Regions from separate parts of the Leptolyngbya sp. AN02str genome, predicted to be linked through region 1. Evidence: riboswitches for the same ligand, from Rfam matches in the RefSeq annotation. Region 1 holds a riboswitch; the other holds the start of a gene.
The links. Region 1 has a riboswitch for thiamine pyrophosphate ahead of thiC (phosphomethylpyrimidine synthase). Riboswitches for the same ligand answer to the same signal wherever they lie in the genome.

Region 1 (8,058 bases):
AGCGATCGCGTCTGTTGGCTGAATGGCTTCAAGCTTGGGTTTAGTGGGTAGCTCTGGCTTGAGGTCCGGCTTAGCGTCCGGCTTGGAGTCCGGCTTGGAATCCAGCGTAGGCTCAAAATCCAGGTCGGGTAGGTTCTCAACTTCGGGAATGCGCTCCACAATTAAACGAGCCTGACTATTCGCCCCACCCAACTGTTTTAGCAACTTGGTTTTAGGCGCATGGTAAAGGTAGATGAGGCGATCGCCATCACGCCATTCATCGGATGCCGAGGCAATAAGCAACTTTTCTTCGCGCTCTAGCAGCAGAGGCATGACCTTCTCATCCTCAATCAAAATGCGAACATGGGCAATTTGACGCGGCAGCTTGTCGGTTTGAAAGAAGGTTTCACCCAAGCGAACTTCGCGATCGTTAATAAATCGATTCCAGGCTTTCAGCGGCACCAACGGCAAAAAAGCAGACTTAACCTTGCCAGCATTCACAGCCGACTCCGCCGGAATTGCCCCCGCCGAATCCTTGGTAACCATAACCGCGACTCGGGGCGGATTAAACTCTTCTACAGCCTTTTGCGCCAACACCAAATTCACTTCGCCATTATTCGTCATCGCCAAAAAGGTACCACGCTGGCTCATTCCCGCCTGGGTCAACACCTCCGCATCCAAAGCCGTACTGGCAAATGCTGGCAACCCTTCCAATTCTGCTTTTCGGCACGCCTGCAAATCAGTATCAATTAAAGTGGCCGGTTCGCCTTTGTCAATAAACACTTGAGCGAGCAAACGGCTGAGTGGGTTGCTTCCTGCAATGACCACACCCGTCGCCTCATCGGATGTAATGCCTAGCAATTGGGCAATCCACCTGGCCGTCAACCCCTGGAGAAAAACCGTCGAAATAATCGTGAGAAACACCAGTGCTTTGATCGCCTCACCACCGGAAATGCCGCGATCGGTGAGCAAAATGGCAAACAGCGATGCCACTGAAGCCGACACAATGCCGCGCGGTGCCACCCAGCAAATAAACAGCTTTTGTCGCCAGTTCAGGTCGCTATTGTAGGTGCACACCGCAACATTGATGGGGCGTACCACAAACATCAGCACGGCCACCGTGAAGACAGCCCCCTGTCCAAGCGCAAACAAGCTGGCCAGCGACAAATCGGCAGCCAGTAGTACAAATAGCACCGACACCGCAAAAATCGTGAGCTGTCCTTTGAATCGTCGCAGCAATCGCTCATCGGGAATGGAGGACGATCGCAACACCAGGCCAGCAATCACTGCCGACATTAACCCCGCTTCATCGCGAATCGCTTGTGCCAGCACAAACAGTCCCCAAACCCCCGCCAGCACCACTAAATTTTTCAAATCTTCTGATAAAAATCGAGTGCGCTTCAGAAAGTAGCTCAGCACCCAACCGCCAAGTGCGCCAATGCCGCCACCAATGCTCAATCGCAAAAATAGGCCGCTGACGACCAGCAGGGGATCGGCATCTCCGTTCAAAATGACATCCAACACCACCACCGCCAAAATCGCACCCACCGGGTCGATGAGTACGCCTTCGCCCTCAAGCAAGGTGGCCACGCGGGTATCGACTTGCACTTGCTTCAGCAGGGGGCTAATTACGGTTGGCCCCGTTACAACAACCAACGCCGCATACAAAAATGCGATCGCCCAGGGAAACTCACCCAGCCAATGAGCGGCCATGCCCCCACCCACCAGCGTAATGAGCGTGCCAATGGTCACCAAGTTGCGCAAGCTGCCAGATACTTGCTTCAAGTTGCGCAGTTCCAGATTTAGCCCGCCTTCAAACAAAATGAGGGCAACCGAGAGTGTGACAATCACCTCTAGTCCGCTACCAAGCTGCTGCGGCTGTAGAACATCGGCCCCGTCCGCTCCCAGCAAAATGCCAAACGCCAACAAAAATACGATGCTGGGCACCTTGCAAAAATCGGCCAGCACTTGCGCGCTAATGCCTGCAATAACAGCAATGACAAACTGTAGCGTTGTCGCTAGCGGTGTATCACTTGCGATGGTCAACCCATCTAGCATGGTTTCCAGGAAATGGTACAACTGCCATGGTACCCAAATGCGGGTTAGATAGGGGCGATCGCCATTTATTCCAACCAAAACAAAAATGGAGCATCAGCAAAAATTGCCCCTCTCATGATTGGTTGTGTTTCACAGTTGTGGATGTGTGTGGTAGAAGGACGGCTCCACCGTCCTTCTACCACACACATCCACAGGTCTAGAACATTACCCTCATGCTTGAACGCAACTGATAATCTCACGAATGGACTGATTGCACCCCGCCAAACGTTCCAAATCGAGGGATAATAAACGGGGATACTTCCTCAACCTGAGAGGAAGTCACTGCATTGTGCTGCGTGTTTCTGTGCGTGCCCTTGCTGCGTGTCCTTACAGCCAGCCGTTTATCTGTGTCAAACCCTTGGGAATCGATCTCCGCAGCTACGTCTATATCGACCGCCTTCAGCCACAACATGCTGCCTATTTGGGAACTGTGGCATTAGGCTTTTTGCCACTTCCAGGTGATGCATCTCTTTGGATTGAGATTTCTCCGGGCGTAGAAATCAACAATCTCATGGATAAGGCACTCAAAGCGGCTGTTGTTCGCCCTGGGGTACTGTTTGTTGAACGGTTGTACGGCCTGCTAGAAGTGCATGCCAGCAAACAAGGCGAAGTGCAAGCTGCCGGACGCGCCGTACTGCAAGAGCTAGGGCTCAATGCCAACGATTGCATGAAACCACGCATCATCTCCCGGCAAATTATTCGCAACATTGACTCCAACCACGCACAGCTCATTAACCGTAGTCGTCGGGGTCAAATGATTCTAACGGGCCAAACCCTCTACATTCTGGAGGTCGAGCCTGCAGCCTACGCATCCCTTGCCGCAAACGAAGCCGAAAAAGCCGCTCTCATCAATATTCTGCAAGTTTCGGCAGTGGGCAGCTTTGGCCGATTGTTTTTGGGTGGCGAAGAGCGCGATATTTTGGCAGGAGCCGAAGCTGCCGAAGCCGCATTAGACAGTTTGGCCGGACGGGATGTTCCTAAGACCGTTCGTATGGAATAGCCATGGCGTTGGTTGATCCGGCTATCTCACAGGTGTGGGCTTTGCTCCAGCAGGGAAGCGCTCCATGGAACGTATGGCGGGCTAAGCATCCCCACGTTGCCATTGACTTTAGCTATCAAAACTTGTCTGGAGCGGATTTTAGCGGCTATGACATGAGTCGGGTTTCGTTTCATCATGCCAATCTCACCGGGGTTCACTTTGTCTCAGCCCAGCTGGTTCAGGCCAACCTGAGTCATGCCATCCTCGATGCTGCCAACTTTACGAATGCCAATGCGGCGCAGGCCGACTTTACCCTCGTACAGGGTCAGGCCGTATCTCTCAACATGGCCGATCTCAGGCATACGATCTGGGTGGGAGCCAGTCTGCCGTTGGTGCAGCTTCAGGGGGCGATGGCGGCGTTTGCGAACTGCATTGGTGCAGATGTGAGTCACGGCAACTTTCGGACTGCCGATCTCAGTTTTACCAATTTAGAACGGGCCAATCTCAGCTTTGCTAATCTGCAGCGGGTTGACCTCAGTGAAGCAAATTTGAGCAAAGCCACGCTGTATGAGGCAGATTTGGTTGGGGCCGTGTTGCCCAATGCAAACTTGCAGGGTGCAAATTTGGTGCGATCGCGCTTTGGGGGAGCGTATCTGTCTGGAGTCAGCTTACAAAACGCGACCGTGTTAGAAGCCGACTTCCGCTGGAGCAATTTGACCCGATCGGATTGGAGCGGTGCTCACACGCGTCAAGTGCAGCTATCGATGGCAAATTTGAGCTGGGCCAACTTAGGTGGGTTAGATTTGCGAGATAGTCATACAACACAAACAAATTTTAGGAAAGCAATCTTGCTAGGATGCCAATTGCCGAGCAGTTAGTCCAAGCACAATCGGTCAAGTTCCATGCCCGTCTTTTATGAGCTGTCACTTCAGTTGGTTCAAGGCTTTTGGAACTATTGTCTGAACACCATAATCCCCTGACCAAACTAGCGCGATGAATACGCCTGCTCATGTTGTTCTCAATTTGTTGTGCCTTGGGCGTCGAGATCTGGCTTCGGTGCTGACACCTGTTATTGTTGGGGCAGTTCTACCAGATGCGCCCATGTTTATCTTTTACGGCTATGAGCGCATCATTCGCGGAATGTCGGAATCTTGGATTTGGCGTGAGGGTTACTACCAAGTACACTGGCAAAATTTTATTGATTTGTTCAATTCAATTCCGCTCATGTTGCTTGGGCTTGGTATTGCAATATGGGGGCGATCGCAATTTGGGATTCTCCTTTTCACCAGCATGTTGCTGCACATCGCTGGAGATCTGCCGTTGCACCATGACGACGGTCATCGTCACTTCTTTCCATTTTCCGATTGGCGTTTTGTCAGTCCTATATCCTATTGGGATCCCAAACATTATGGCAATATCGTTTCAATCGTAGAAATATTATCTGTTGCCATGACTTCTGCAATTCTCTTTCAGAATTATCATTCCGCAGCAGGGAAATTCATCATTGGCATCATCGGAGCGTTGTACTCGCTTTATTTTTTCTATGTTGTCACTGTGTGGATGTAGCGTGTGGGTATAGACTGAATAAAGCTTACCGCAGCAGTGACTATTAGCTTGTCAAAACAAATCATCTAGCTTGTCAAAACAAATCATCAAAGCTCAATCATTTTGTCGCTTCAGAGTATAAGTTTGCGTCTCTCAGTTGTCTTAGATAGGACTGACGCACTTCATCCGAAAAACCAGGGGGTTGAATGATGTTTAAGCGCTAAGCGCTTAAACATCATTCAACTGCTAAGTCCTGTTAAAGAAGACTGAGTGCAATTGCGCAGACAACAGATCTCGTTCAAAAATTTCCGTAATTTCACTCGCGGTATGACCCAGGCAGGCAGGGCATACTCCCAATGAGATTGAGATAAGCCAACCCTCCAATGTGGGCGGAAATCTCTACTCTTGTATCAACAACAACTTTTTGCAATAAAAGTTAACGTAGGATCGAAGAAGAACGCAGACAGATCAAGTAAGTCCCTTATCGGACTCCGTCTCTCACCAGACCGTATCGTTGAGTTCTTTGTTCAATCCGTTAGGAATAGCCGCTATTCCTGTTGTTGTTAAAAAAGGACCACAACATCCATTAGCTTGCTTTCACTGCTTACGTTGCATGATTTAGCACTTGTTCAAGCCTGTTGCGTTGCTGATGTGCAGCAACATTGAGGAATGGATATGAAAATGTTTGATTCTACAACCCGCGATTTGGCTCTCGTTAGCTGGGTTGCCCTCCATCAACCTTCGCCAGAAGAGGTTTCTCTTCAACCCGCTTCTTCTCCTACTCCCACTTGGCGATCGCTCCTAACCGCCGACCTCCTTCTACCCTTGCGCCGATACATCAATCAAATCGAAGTCAACACTCCCGAATTGGCTCACAAACTATGCCAACTGATCCCATCGCAGTGTCCCTTTGAGCGCGATATCTCTGTATTTGGCAAAACGCTCTTACACATTCCTCCCCTCTGCAAGCTCAACCCTTTCTACGAAGAAGTTGTGGCACTCCGATTCCGTGCCCTGTGCTACTTGGCCGATGAATGTGGTGTGGATATTTCCTGCTATTGCTAAGATTGAGCGATCGCATTGCTTCGCACAGTCGCCTTGCACCCAACCCTTAGGTCCACTGTAAACCTTCTGATCGCATCTGCTGGTAAGCTCTCAAATCCTCCTCCCATCGCTGCTACAGACGGCAACAAAGGCTCTAAGTCCTTCTTAGAGCCTTTGTTGCTGCGTGCAAAATATTGGGTTAAACATGCGCGATCGCACTGCACTAGTTAGCTGAGGGAACCTCATCTCCCTCATCTGCCGTCGCAGCCGTTGTTGGCAACTCTAGGCAATAGCCCGCTCCATAAACCGTTTTGATGTATTGAGGACGACGGGGATCGGGCTCTAGCTTAGTGCGCAAGTGCCGCACATGAACCCGAATTGTTTCAATATCATCGTCGGGATCATAGCCCCACACTTCCTTCAAGATTTCGCTGGGAGACACCGTTTGTCCATGCCGCTGAAGCAGACAATGGAGCAGCTCAAACTCAAGGTGTGTCAACTTAACGGTGTGATCAAACCAAATCGCTTCTAGGCGCTCTGGGACCAAGGTGAGCGGGCCAAAGTTAAGAATTTCCGTATGCTTTGCCGCTTGAGGAATGCGATCAGTACGGCGCAGCAGCGCCCGCACCCGCGCCAGCATCTCTTCTACCTCAAAAGGCTTGGTGAGATAGTCATCTGCCCCCGCGTTAAACCCCTCCACTTTGTCTTGGGTTTGGCTCAGTGCTGTCAGCATCAGCACGGGGATGTCGGCGGTTCGCTCATCTCTACGGAGACGTTGGCACACCGTAAACCCATCGACTTTGGGTAACATTAGGTCGAGCATAATTAAGTCGGGGATCAGTTGCAGCGCTAAGGCTTGACCCTTGACTCCGTCAGTCGCGCGGCTAACGTCGTACCCAGCCATTTCAAGGTTGACAGCGACCAATTCAGAGATCGCAATATCGTCATCAATGACAAGAATCCGAGGCATTTAAATGGTTTTATCTCAACAAAGGTTTTACGCAGATCAGGTTAAATCTAATTGAAGTTTTAGAAGTTTTACCCCAAGATCTTAAGGAACCTACCATAGTTTTTCTGTTGATTATGCACCTTTGGCAAGAAAAACTCTACAAATAGATACATTAGTTATAACTCTAGTTTCATGTTCTGGCCTATGTCGGGCTCGAAATCGCTAAGGGCTGCTTTACGGTTGCCGCCTGATCCAGCAGCCAAGATGAACGATTGTGGCATGGGCAAAGCCTCTCAATCAAATTCTCTGTCAGGGTTTGGTGCGCTTTTTGACGAGGAAACGAGGGATTGGCATAAAGCTGTCGATCGCATTTCTAGAGCGATCGCGATCGCTCTCACTCATGTTGCAACCTAGCAACAAGGCTTAACCAACACGTTGGTTGCAAACTCAACTGTCATTGGTGATACAATCACCCACAAGCTAGGGGTGCCTGAGCGTTCAGTCCAGGCTGAGATTACACCCTTAGAACCTGAGTCCGGCTAATACCGGCGGAGGGAAGCTGTTTACTTGAAGGAACTAAATAATATGCGAAACGACTGGGTTGCTCAGCGTCGTGGACACAGCAATGTGTCTCAAATGCACTATGCGCGTCAGGGCGTGGTGACAGAGGAGATGGCATATGTAGCCCAGCGGGAAAACCTTCCCGCTGAGCTGATTCGCTCCGAAGTTGCCCGGGGGCGCATGATTATTCCTGCGAACATCAACCATATCAATTTGCAGCCTATGGCAATTGGCATTGCCTCGAAATGCAAGGTCAACGCCAATATTGGGGCATCTCCAAATTCATCAGGAATTGAAGAAGAACTTGCCAAACTGCATCTTGCGGTCAAATACGGTGCCGATACTGTGATGGACTTATCGACTGGGGGTGGCAACCTGGACGAGATTCGCACAGCGATCATTCAAGCGTCTCCTGTACCAATTGGTACAGTCCCCATTTATCAAGCGTTAGAGCAAGTGCATGGCAGGGTAGAAAACCTGACGCCCGAAGACTTTCTGCACGTCATTGAAAAGCACGCCCAACAGGGAGTGGATTACATGACTATTCATGCGGGGATTCTGATTGAGCATTTGCCGCTGGTCAAGGGTCGGCTTACAGGAATTGTGTCTCGTGGTGGCGGTATTTTGGCCCGGTGGATGCTGCATCATCACCAGCAAAATCCACTGTATACCCACTTCAATGACATCATCGCAATCTTCAAGAAATACGACGTATCGTTTAGCTTAGGCGATTCGTTGCGTCCCGGTTGCCAGCATGACGCCTCGGATGCGGCACAACTGGCGGAGCTAAAAACGCTAGGCCAACTCACCCGTCAAGCGTGGGAGCAGGATGTGCAGGTGATGGTAGAAGGCCCAGGCCATGTGCCGATGGATCAAATCGAGTTCAATGTGCGGAAACAGATGG
Region 2 (8,058 bases), on a different contig from region 1:
TTGATCGCTGTTAAAACCAAAATGCATTCCCAAAATGCCCAAACTACCTGCAACAAACAGCATGGGTAGAATAATCAGCGATGAAGCCAGAAACGCAGTGCGAACAGTTTGGTTATTGCGTGCAGCATAGATGCGTTGCCAGTTGCCTTGATTAAAAATTTCAGCAACCAGAACTGCAATAAATAACGTGGCTCCAAACTTGAGTCCGGGAAGATTGCTGAATGATAAAAGCTCGGGTGCATTTTGCTGAATAGGCTGCAATGCAGGGCCCAAGCCCCCAAGCGCCAAAATCGTAACCGTCAGGCTAATCAGCAGTAACGGCACAATCACCACAAACTGCACCATATCCGTGAAGATAGTGGTTGCTAAGCCGCCATAGGTTGTGTACACAAATGTCGCTGCCATAACGAGCAGGGCTGTCCATCCCAACGGCACGTCGGCCAAAATTTGCACAGCTTTGGCAATGCCCGTTAGCTCCGCTGTTAAATACACGAACATGTAGAACACAATAATGGCCAGCGTGAGCCCGTACATTTGCTGGCCAAATCGATACAAAACGAATTCGTTCAACGAGTGGCCATTGGGCATGAGTTGGCGAATGCGAGGCCCAATTTGAATAAACAGGGCGATCGGTGCTGCGGAACCAAGACAGTAGCCCAAAATGCCGGCAACTCCGCTGGTGGCACCAACCTCGGGAGGACTAAACAAGATCCAAACGCCCATGGCCGATGCTACCAGCGTGGCAAACGTCATCCAGTTCCCAAACTGGTTTCGGCTAGAAACAAACTCCTCCAGCGTGATGATGCGCTTGCTGGCATGTAAAAAACCAATGAGCGCAAAGGCTCCAGCCGTAACCAGGGTAATTAATAGAGCAACGGCTCCAATCGGCATAGCTTCCCTTCCTCAAAGCAAAATTAGAACGAGCGCAGTATCAAGGCTGCAGCTAAGGCTGCAATTAAGGCCGCAATCAAGCCTGTAGTGAAACTGCATGTGTTCTAGAAACGTTGGCCAGAGGTGGCGAGTGGTGTGTTGATGAGAGTCAATGGAATCTGATAGGTGAGGCGATCGCGCCAACAGCAAAAAAGCCAGAGCAGCACAAACCCGTGCAATATGCATAGGTTCTCTTACCTTTTGCTGAAATGAGAAGCCGCAACCAATCGTTCACTCCTCAACGAAAGAGTGCGGTTGCTTGCTACATGATGCGGACACCATTGCTTTAGAGTTAGCTCTAATCAATGCTTCCCTCCGCTGGTACTAACCAGACTCAGGTTCCAAGGGTATAATCTCAGCCCGATCGCTCAGGCACCCCTAGCTTGATGAATAGAATATCACTTTCGGTACAAGATTTTTGGCGATCGCCCTCAATCCACAATTCAAGTAAAAATTCGTAGCAACTCGTCGTATTTGTAACACCAAAACACGCTTCAAAAGACTTAACATAAAGGTTAATGAATGTAAAAGACACACCCAGCAAGATTTATGGCAGGATTTTTTGGCTTTCTCGGAAAGAAAAATGACCAGGCAGCTCCCACTGCCAAAGGTGAAAAAGTCCGCGCCTATTTCTTAGACGCAGACGATGCAAAAACCTACGGCAACATCGATTACATGAGAACGGCAAAAGCCGTCCGCCGCACATTTCCCAAAACCATTGGTAACGGCGGAGAGTTTGAGCAAACTGTTCAAGTCTCTTCTATGGGGGTTGTGAAGCCGGGCACCCCATCTATGAATGGATCTGCTCCTAGTGCGCCCACTTTCATCAATAGCACCACCAGCCAGCCGAGTGCTCCTGCCACTCAGTCTCAAGATCAAACCGCTGAGCGCCGTCGTACCGATACCAGCATGGACATGTTCCGCAACATGGCAAAAGATATTCGGAAGCGATAAATCGGCGTTTTAGCCAACAAATAACTGGTCTTAGGCCATCTAGCCAGCTCAAATTTGCAAAACTGGACCTCGTGGGCCTTTTCATCATGTGAAAAATCATGTGGGAAGGCTCACGAGGTCCCATTTATTGAGGAGAGCTTTTAGAGATCGAGCATAGAGATCAAACTCGGTTTATCAAGATGAAGCACAGGCCTGTTCCAATCTCTTCTGGGTGTGGGGTTGGGTTGTGAAATGATTGGTCGTGGTCTACCTGCAACCTACGTCCAAACCCGTTAAATGCTGTCCAGACTGACCAATCCTGGCTGGGAGGTTAAAGAGGCTGAGGCTTGATTCATTGCAACCTAAGACCTCCTGTATGAATCATTGCGTGGCGGAGGTGCGCAATGCTCCCTGCTTCAAACAGCCATTCGTGCAGGATGCCTCGGTGAACTGGGCGAGCGGCATAACTTTTTGGTGCTCAGGGATACATACGCCGATATGCATAAGTTTTGACTTAGTTGCAGAATAGTGAAAGTCCTTTTTTCGAAACAAGCCTTGAAATCTCAGCATCCTCTTCTTCGACTTCTGCACTATGGTCAGGTGTATCGCGTGCAAATGTGGCAGGCAATTACCTGCTCTATTTTGAATAAGATTTTTGACCTGGCTCCACCTTTGTTGATTGGTGCGGCTGTGGATGTAGTTGTGCAGCAGGAAAACTCTTGGCTAGCACAATTTGGTATTGAAGGTGTGACGCAGCAGCTTGGGGTCATCATCGCCGCGAGCATGGTGATTTGGAGTTTAGAGTCTTTGTTTGAATATGCCTATGCGCGGTTGTGGCGCAGCTTGGCGCAGCGTGTGCAGCACGACCTCCGGCTTGATGCCTACAGCCATATTCAAGAGCTGGAAATGGAATATTTTGAGAGCCAAAGCACGGGGCGGTTGATGTCGATTTTGAATGATGACATTAACCAACTGGAGCGCTTTTTAGACTTTGGCGCGAATGAGGTGCTGCAAGTTGCTGCTACGGTTGTGCTCATTGGTGGCATTTTCTTCTATCTAGCACCTGGTGTGGCGTGGTTGGCCATGTTGCCCATGCCGTTTATTTTGTGGGGATCGGTGGCATTTCAAAAACTGTTGGCTCCGCGTTATGCCGATGTGCGAGAAAAGGCCAGTTTGCTGAATGGCCGCTTGTCGAATAACTTTGGCGGCATTATGACGATTAAAAGCTTTGCCACCGAAGCTTATGAGATTGAGAGAATTCGGCATGAAAGTCAGGCCTATAGCCGCAGCAATGAACGGGCGATCGCGCTAAGTGCTGCGTTTGTGCCGCTTATCCGCATTTTGATTTTGTTGGGATTTGTTGCGACGCTATTTCTGGGTGGGTTGGCGGTAGTCAACGGCACTCTATCCGTGGGTAACTACAGTGTGCTGGTGTATTTGATTCAGCGATTGCTATGGCCGTTGACTCGGTTGGGCGAAACATTGGATCAGTATCAGCGGGCGATGGCTTCTACCAACCGTGTGCTGGATGTGTTGAATACGCCGCTCACGATTCACTCTGGTCGCGCTCCGTTGCCTGCGAATCGGGTAAGTGGCGAAATCGATCTTCAGAATATTCGCTTTGCTTACCGCGATCGCCAATCGGTAATTCATGACTTGTCGCTGCATATTCCTGCCGGAAAAACAATTGCGATTGTTGGCTCCACCGGATCTGGCAAAAGTACATTGGTGAAACTGCTGCTGCGACTGTATGAGGTTTCTGAAGGGCGCATCACGCTGGATGGGCAAGATATTCGCGAGATTCAGCTGCGGGATTTGCGGCGAGCAATTGGCTTGGTGAGCCAGGATGTGTTTCTGTTCCACGGTACGGTGTGGGAAAACATTACCTACGGCACCCCCGATGCCACGTTTAAGGAAGTGGTGGAAGCCGCAAAAATTGCTGAGGCTCATGAGTTTATTGAGCAGCTGCCCGATGGATACGATACGGTGGTGGGCGAGCGAGGCCAAAAACTATCAGGTGGGCAACGGCAGCGCCTGGCGATCGCCCGTGCTGTCCTCAAAAATCCACCGATCCTCATTCTGGATGAGGCTACTTCTGCCGTGGACAACGAGACGGAAGCGGCGATTCAGCGATCGCTGGAGCGCATTACCCAAAACCGCACTACCATTGCGATCGCCCATCGACTATCCACGATTCGTAATGCCGATCGCATTTACGTCATGGAGTACGGCAGGCTGATTGAGCAGGGTCGCCACGAAGACTTGCTTGCTGCAGACGGGGTATATGCTGGCCTATGGAAGGTGCAAATGGGGTTGAGAACTAAGCCCCATCCGTAGATAGTTGAGATGATTGGCCCTAGAGGTATTGCGGGCAGCCAACAACCTCAAACCTCTAGGACTCTGCCAAAGATGGCTAAGAGGATGTCTAGGAAGTCAAAAAATAGTCACCCTTTGGGAAGCGCAAAGCGCTACATCCCCTATCCCCTGCTCCCAGTTTTGGGAGCAGGGGAGATGCAAACCCTTTCCCTTCGCAAGTTTGGGAGGGGAGAATAACCAATGGTGGGACAATACCCGAAGCTTGAGGCACTTTTCAGACGTTCTCTAAGCCTGAACTTAAGGGATAAAGGGAAAGAAAATGCGTAAACCCTTGCGCAAAGACAACAGAAAAATGACCTCACGCACCTCAGGTGAGAGTTCTCCTGGGGCATTGAGGACGACCTGAATGGCTGCCTGCTGCTCAGCATACTCCTGAGCGGTAAGAGCCTCCCCATCAATTGGCGATCGCCCTTCCAAAATAATTTGAGTTCGCAGAACCTCTTCGGGGATGTCTTCTGGAGGGGGCAATGCGTGGCTGGGGGCGATCGCACCTAGGGCCGCCAAGCTGCTCAATCCCGCTAGCGCTGCTTGCTGCCACAACAGCCATCGGCTCTGAGTGAAAAGCCAGTCGTTCACTGCAATTTCTCCTGCGTGCTGCTTCTATCATGCCTTGTCAGCAAGCCCAGGGGGTAACGGTTCGCCACATAGATGATGAATATCGCGAATACGCTCAAACAACCAGGGGTGCTCGGTGCGGTAGTGGGGCAACAGGGCAAGTGGGCTAAGTAATGCAGCCGCAGTCAGATCAGCTACCGAAGGGCGATCGCCGACTAAATACCGATCAGACCAACGTTCCTGCAAAAATACCAAGGCATCGGCTAAGCGCTCTTTTGCCAAACGAACTCGCGCTTCTGTCATGCCGTATTGTCGGCGCACAACTTGAATAATGACTTGGCTGGTGAAGGAGGGATCGATCGCTTTGCCCTCTTTGGCTCGGTAGTCGTAATACACAAATCGGGTTGCGACACCGATGCTTTCATCTAGCCAATCTTCTAGCATTTTGACTTCATGCTTGAGCAAGTCGGTTGCTGGAAATAAAGGTGGATCTGGAAAGGTTTGTTCCAAATACTCAAAGATGTGGGTCGAGTCTGCGATCGCCTTGGAAGACTTTGAATGATTCAATAACAAAACAGGCACCGTAGTTGTGCCCGCTAGTGCTTTGATCTTTGGAATATGTAGTCCAGGAGTTAAATTTTCAATCTGAAATTCAGCGTTTTTATAATTCAGCGCTAGCCTAACTTTTCGACAGTAATGCGAGGTGCTGAACTGCAGTAATAACATGAATAGAGATGAAATGGAAAAAAAGTGAGTAGGCTAATTTCCCAAGCACAAAATTCAATCGTGTCTCAGGCGATCGCTCAAGATCAAATGCTTTAATAGCAAACGTCAACACGATAGCAATCGCTTGTAGAAACTAGCCTACAGATGAATGAATGCTAGGAAGCCATCAAAGAAAATGGACCCCAGACTCTAAATTCATGAGCAGAATCTATATTCTGGAGAATCATCAAAATTAAGGCGAAGGAGAAGCAGCGGGAGACTCAGCAGGAGCTTCAGCCGGAGGTGCTTCACCGCCACCACCTGCACAAGCACCCAACACGGTAACCAAACCCAAAGCCAACAACAAACCGATGGTTTTCTTCATAAGAGGTCTCCTTGTACAAATTGAAGCAAACTTTGAACGCAAGCTTCATCGTAAATTGCTTACTGAGTCTATAACAAAGACCCAATAGACTAACAAATATAATCTTCTTTTCATGAGAAGATTGTCAACTGTTTTATGTTTTTATGCAAAAACTCGGAGAATGATAAAAATATCCTTTGATTTAATTCCAAAGCAAGAAAAACGATCTCAATTTTAAGCTTGAGATAGTCTGGAATTTGAGTAAATTATGGATTTTATAGATTGAATCTAACTTGCTTCTCTGGGAAAAATGATTGAAAGGCGCTGTTAAAAATTTGCCGAAGCTCTATCTATTCAAGCACATACCTGGAATTATAAACGCGTAAAGTAAGAACTCTGTAAGTTATCTAGTTTTAAACCCTACTATTTCTACTTCAATAGTGCTCTCAAAATCATCTATTCTCGTATCCGATTGGTATGTGCCGCCTAGTCAGGAAAGACTTGTGTGGTTAAACGATGGCAGTCGCTTGAACTGTGAGAAATATAAAATTTGAAATAGCGTTCTTCTGTGTCGTTTTTGTGTCGTTTTTGTGTCAACTATCCTTTGGCAGGAGTTGAGAAGCGTAGAATTTCGGTCTGAGATGGGAGTTGGTAAGGTGTTCGCTTCCCTGCCATAGGTTCGCCAGTATGCTTTTGGAAAATACACTTTTGAGAGATATGAGTAGCGTGTGTCCCCATATCTCTCAAAAGTGTATGTAGCAGATGGGTTGTAGCGGGAGTAGCTCTACTGTGCGGGGGGCTACTCTGCAGGGGCTTCTGCGGGTGGTGGAGCATCAGTAGGCTGGGGGCCGCAGGCGCCTAAGAGTGCTGTGACGCTGAGCAGAACACATAGACTCATGAACTTGCGCATTTTTTTCCTCGTGATGAGGTGAAGGGATGGAGAACAGATGAGTCGCCGACGGGCTAAGTACAGTCGAGTGCGAGTGCGAGGTGAACTCTCGTTCAACCACAGTTCGTCGATCTGTGACTTCTTTGAGAAGAATACCGCTCTCTTTTTTCAGAAACCTCTGAAAAAAGAGAGGGATCCGAGGACCAATTTGCTCGTGAAGCTTGAATAAAATCTTCCTTTTGTTAGAGATTGGGGTATGCGATCGCCCATTTGTGCCCAAAAGTGATGCGCTATACCAACACTAGATTATCTCGATGTACAACGGTGGCCTCGCCTTCGTAGCCCAAAATTTGGGGAATTGCCTCGGAATGGTGTCCCCGAATTTGTTGCAGTTCGGTGCTGTTGTAGTTCACAATGCCTCGGGCAATTTCATTGCCATGCTGGTCGCAAATTTGCACGGCATCGCGACTTTGAAATTCACCCTCAACCTCTTTAATTCCTGCGGCTAAGAGCGACTTTCCGGCATCTCGAATGGCGGCCACGGCTCCTGAGTCAAGATAGAGTTTGCCAGCGGGAAGTAGACCGTGGGCAATCCATCGTTTACGTGCATTTTGAGGTTCGACCTCGGGAGCAAATTGAGTGCCAATCGGTTCGCCCATCAGGGCTTTTTCAATATTTTGGGGCGATCGCCCTTCGGTAATTACTGTGCGAACTCCAGCGACGGTGGCAATGCGAGCCGCTGCAATTTTGGTGACCATGCCCCCCGTGCCCCAACTGGTTCCGCGATCGCCCACATCCACATTCAGCGCCGTTAGCTTATCAATATCATCTACCAAGTTAATGGGTTGGGCGGTGGGATCGTAGCGCGGGTCGGCAGAATAGAGGCGATCCACATCCGTCAGCAAAAACAGCCAATCGGCCTCTACTAAACTGGCAACCTGGGCGGATAGGGTATCGTTATCGCCAAACTTCAGCTCTTCCACAGCCAGCGTGTCATTTTCGTTGACGATGGGAACCACGCCCAGCTTTAACAGTTGGCGAAATGTGCGATAGGCATTGACATAGCGACTGCGCTGCACCAAGTCGCTGCGCGTAATCAATACCTGGGCAATTGGCTGGTTCAGCGACGTAAAAAAGTCGTCGTAAACGCGCATGAGCCGACCTTGCCCCACCGCTGCTACGGCTTGTTTCATCGCGATTGTCCGAGGCCGCTCCTTAATGCCTAAGCGGGCACAGCCAATGCCGACCGCTCCAGATGACACCAAAACCACATCATGCCCCTGGCGGCGTAGCCCACACAGAGCTT

Region 2: linked by a shared signal. The riboswitch ahead of ACQ4M4_RS24110 (sodium:solute symporter family transporter) and the one ahead of thiC (phosphomethylpyrimidine synthase) in region 1 are both predicted to bind thiamine pyrophosphate.

What each region holds. Positions count from the first base shown of each region.
Region 1 covers NZ_JBNXVR010000006.1:155,199-163,256, forward strand. The annotation lists gene ACQ4M4_RS06710 (cation:proton antiporter) at 1-2,115, opposite strand, end outside; gene ACQ4M4_RS06715 (hypothetical protein) at 2,366-3,076, shown strand; gene ACQ4M4_RS06720 (pentapeptide repeat-containing protein) at 3,079-3,933, shown strand; gene ACQ4M4_RS06725 (hypothetical protein) at 4,049-4,621, shown strand; gene ACQ4M4_RS06730 (Mo-dependent nitrogenase C-terminal domain-containing protein) at 5,282-5,665, shown strand; gene ACQ4M4_RS06735 (response regulator transcription factor) at 5,868-6,614, opposite strand; gene ACQ4M4_RS06740 (hypothetical protein) at 6,798-7,007, shown strand; TPP riboswitch at 7,066-7,167, shown strand; gene thiC (phosphomethylpyrimidine synthase) at 7,179-8,058, shown strand, end outside.
Region 2 covers NZ_JBNXVR010000045.1:48,511-56,568, reverse strand. The annotation lists gene ACQ4M4_RS24110 (sodium:solute symporter family transporter) at 1-891, opposite strand, end outside; TPP riboswitch at 1,224-1,320, opposite strand; gene ACQ4M4_RS24105 (hypothetical protein) at 1,480-1,884, shown strand; gene ACQ4M4_RS24100 (ABC transporter ATP-binding protein) at 2,419-4,200, shown strand; gene ACQ4M4_RS24095 (hypothetical protein) at 4,477-4,815, opposite strand; gene ACQ4M4_RS24090 (glutathione S-transferase family protein) at 4,843-5,520, opposite strand; gene ACQ4M4_RS24085 (hypothetical protein) at 5,753-5,884, opposite strand; gene proB (glutamate 5-kinase) at 7,043-8,058, opposite strand, start outside.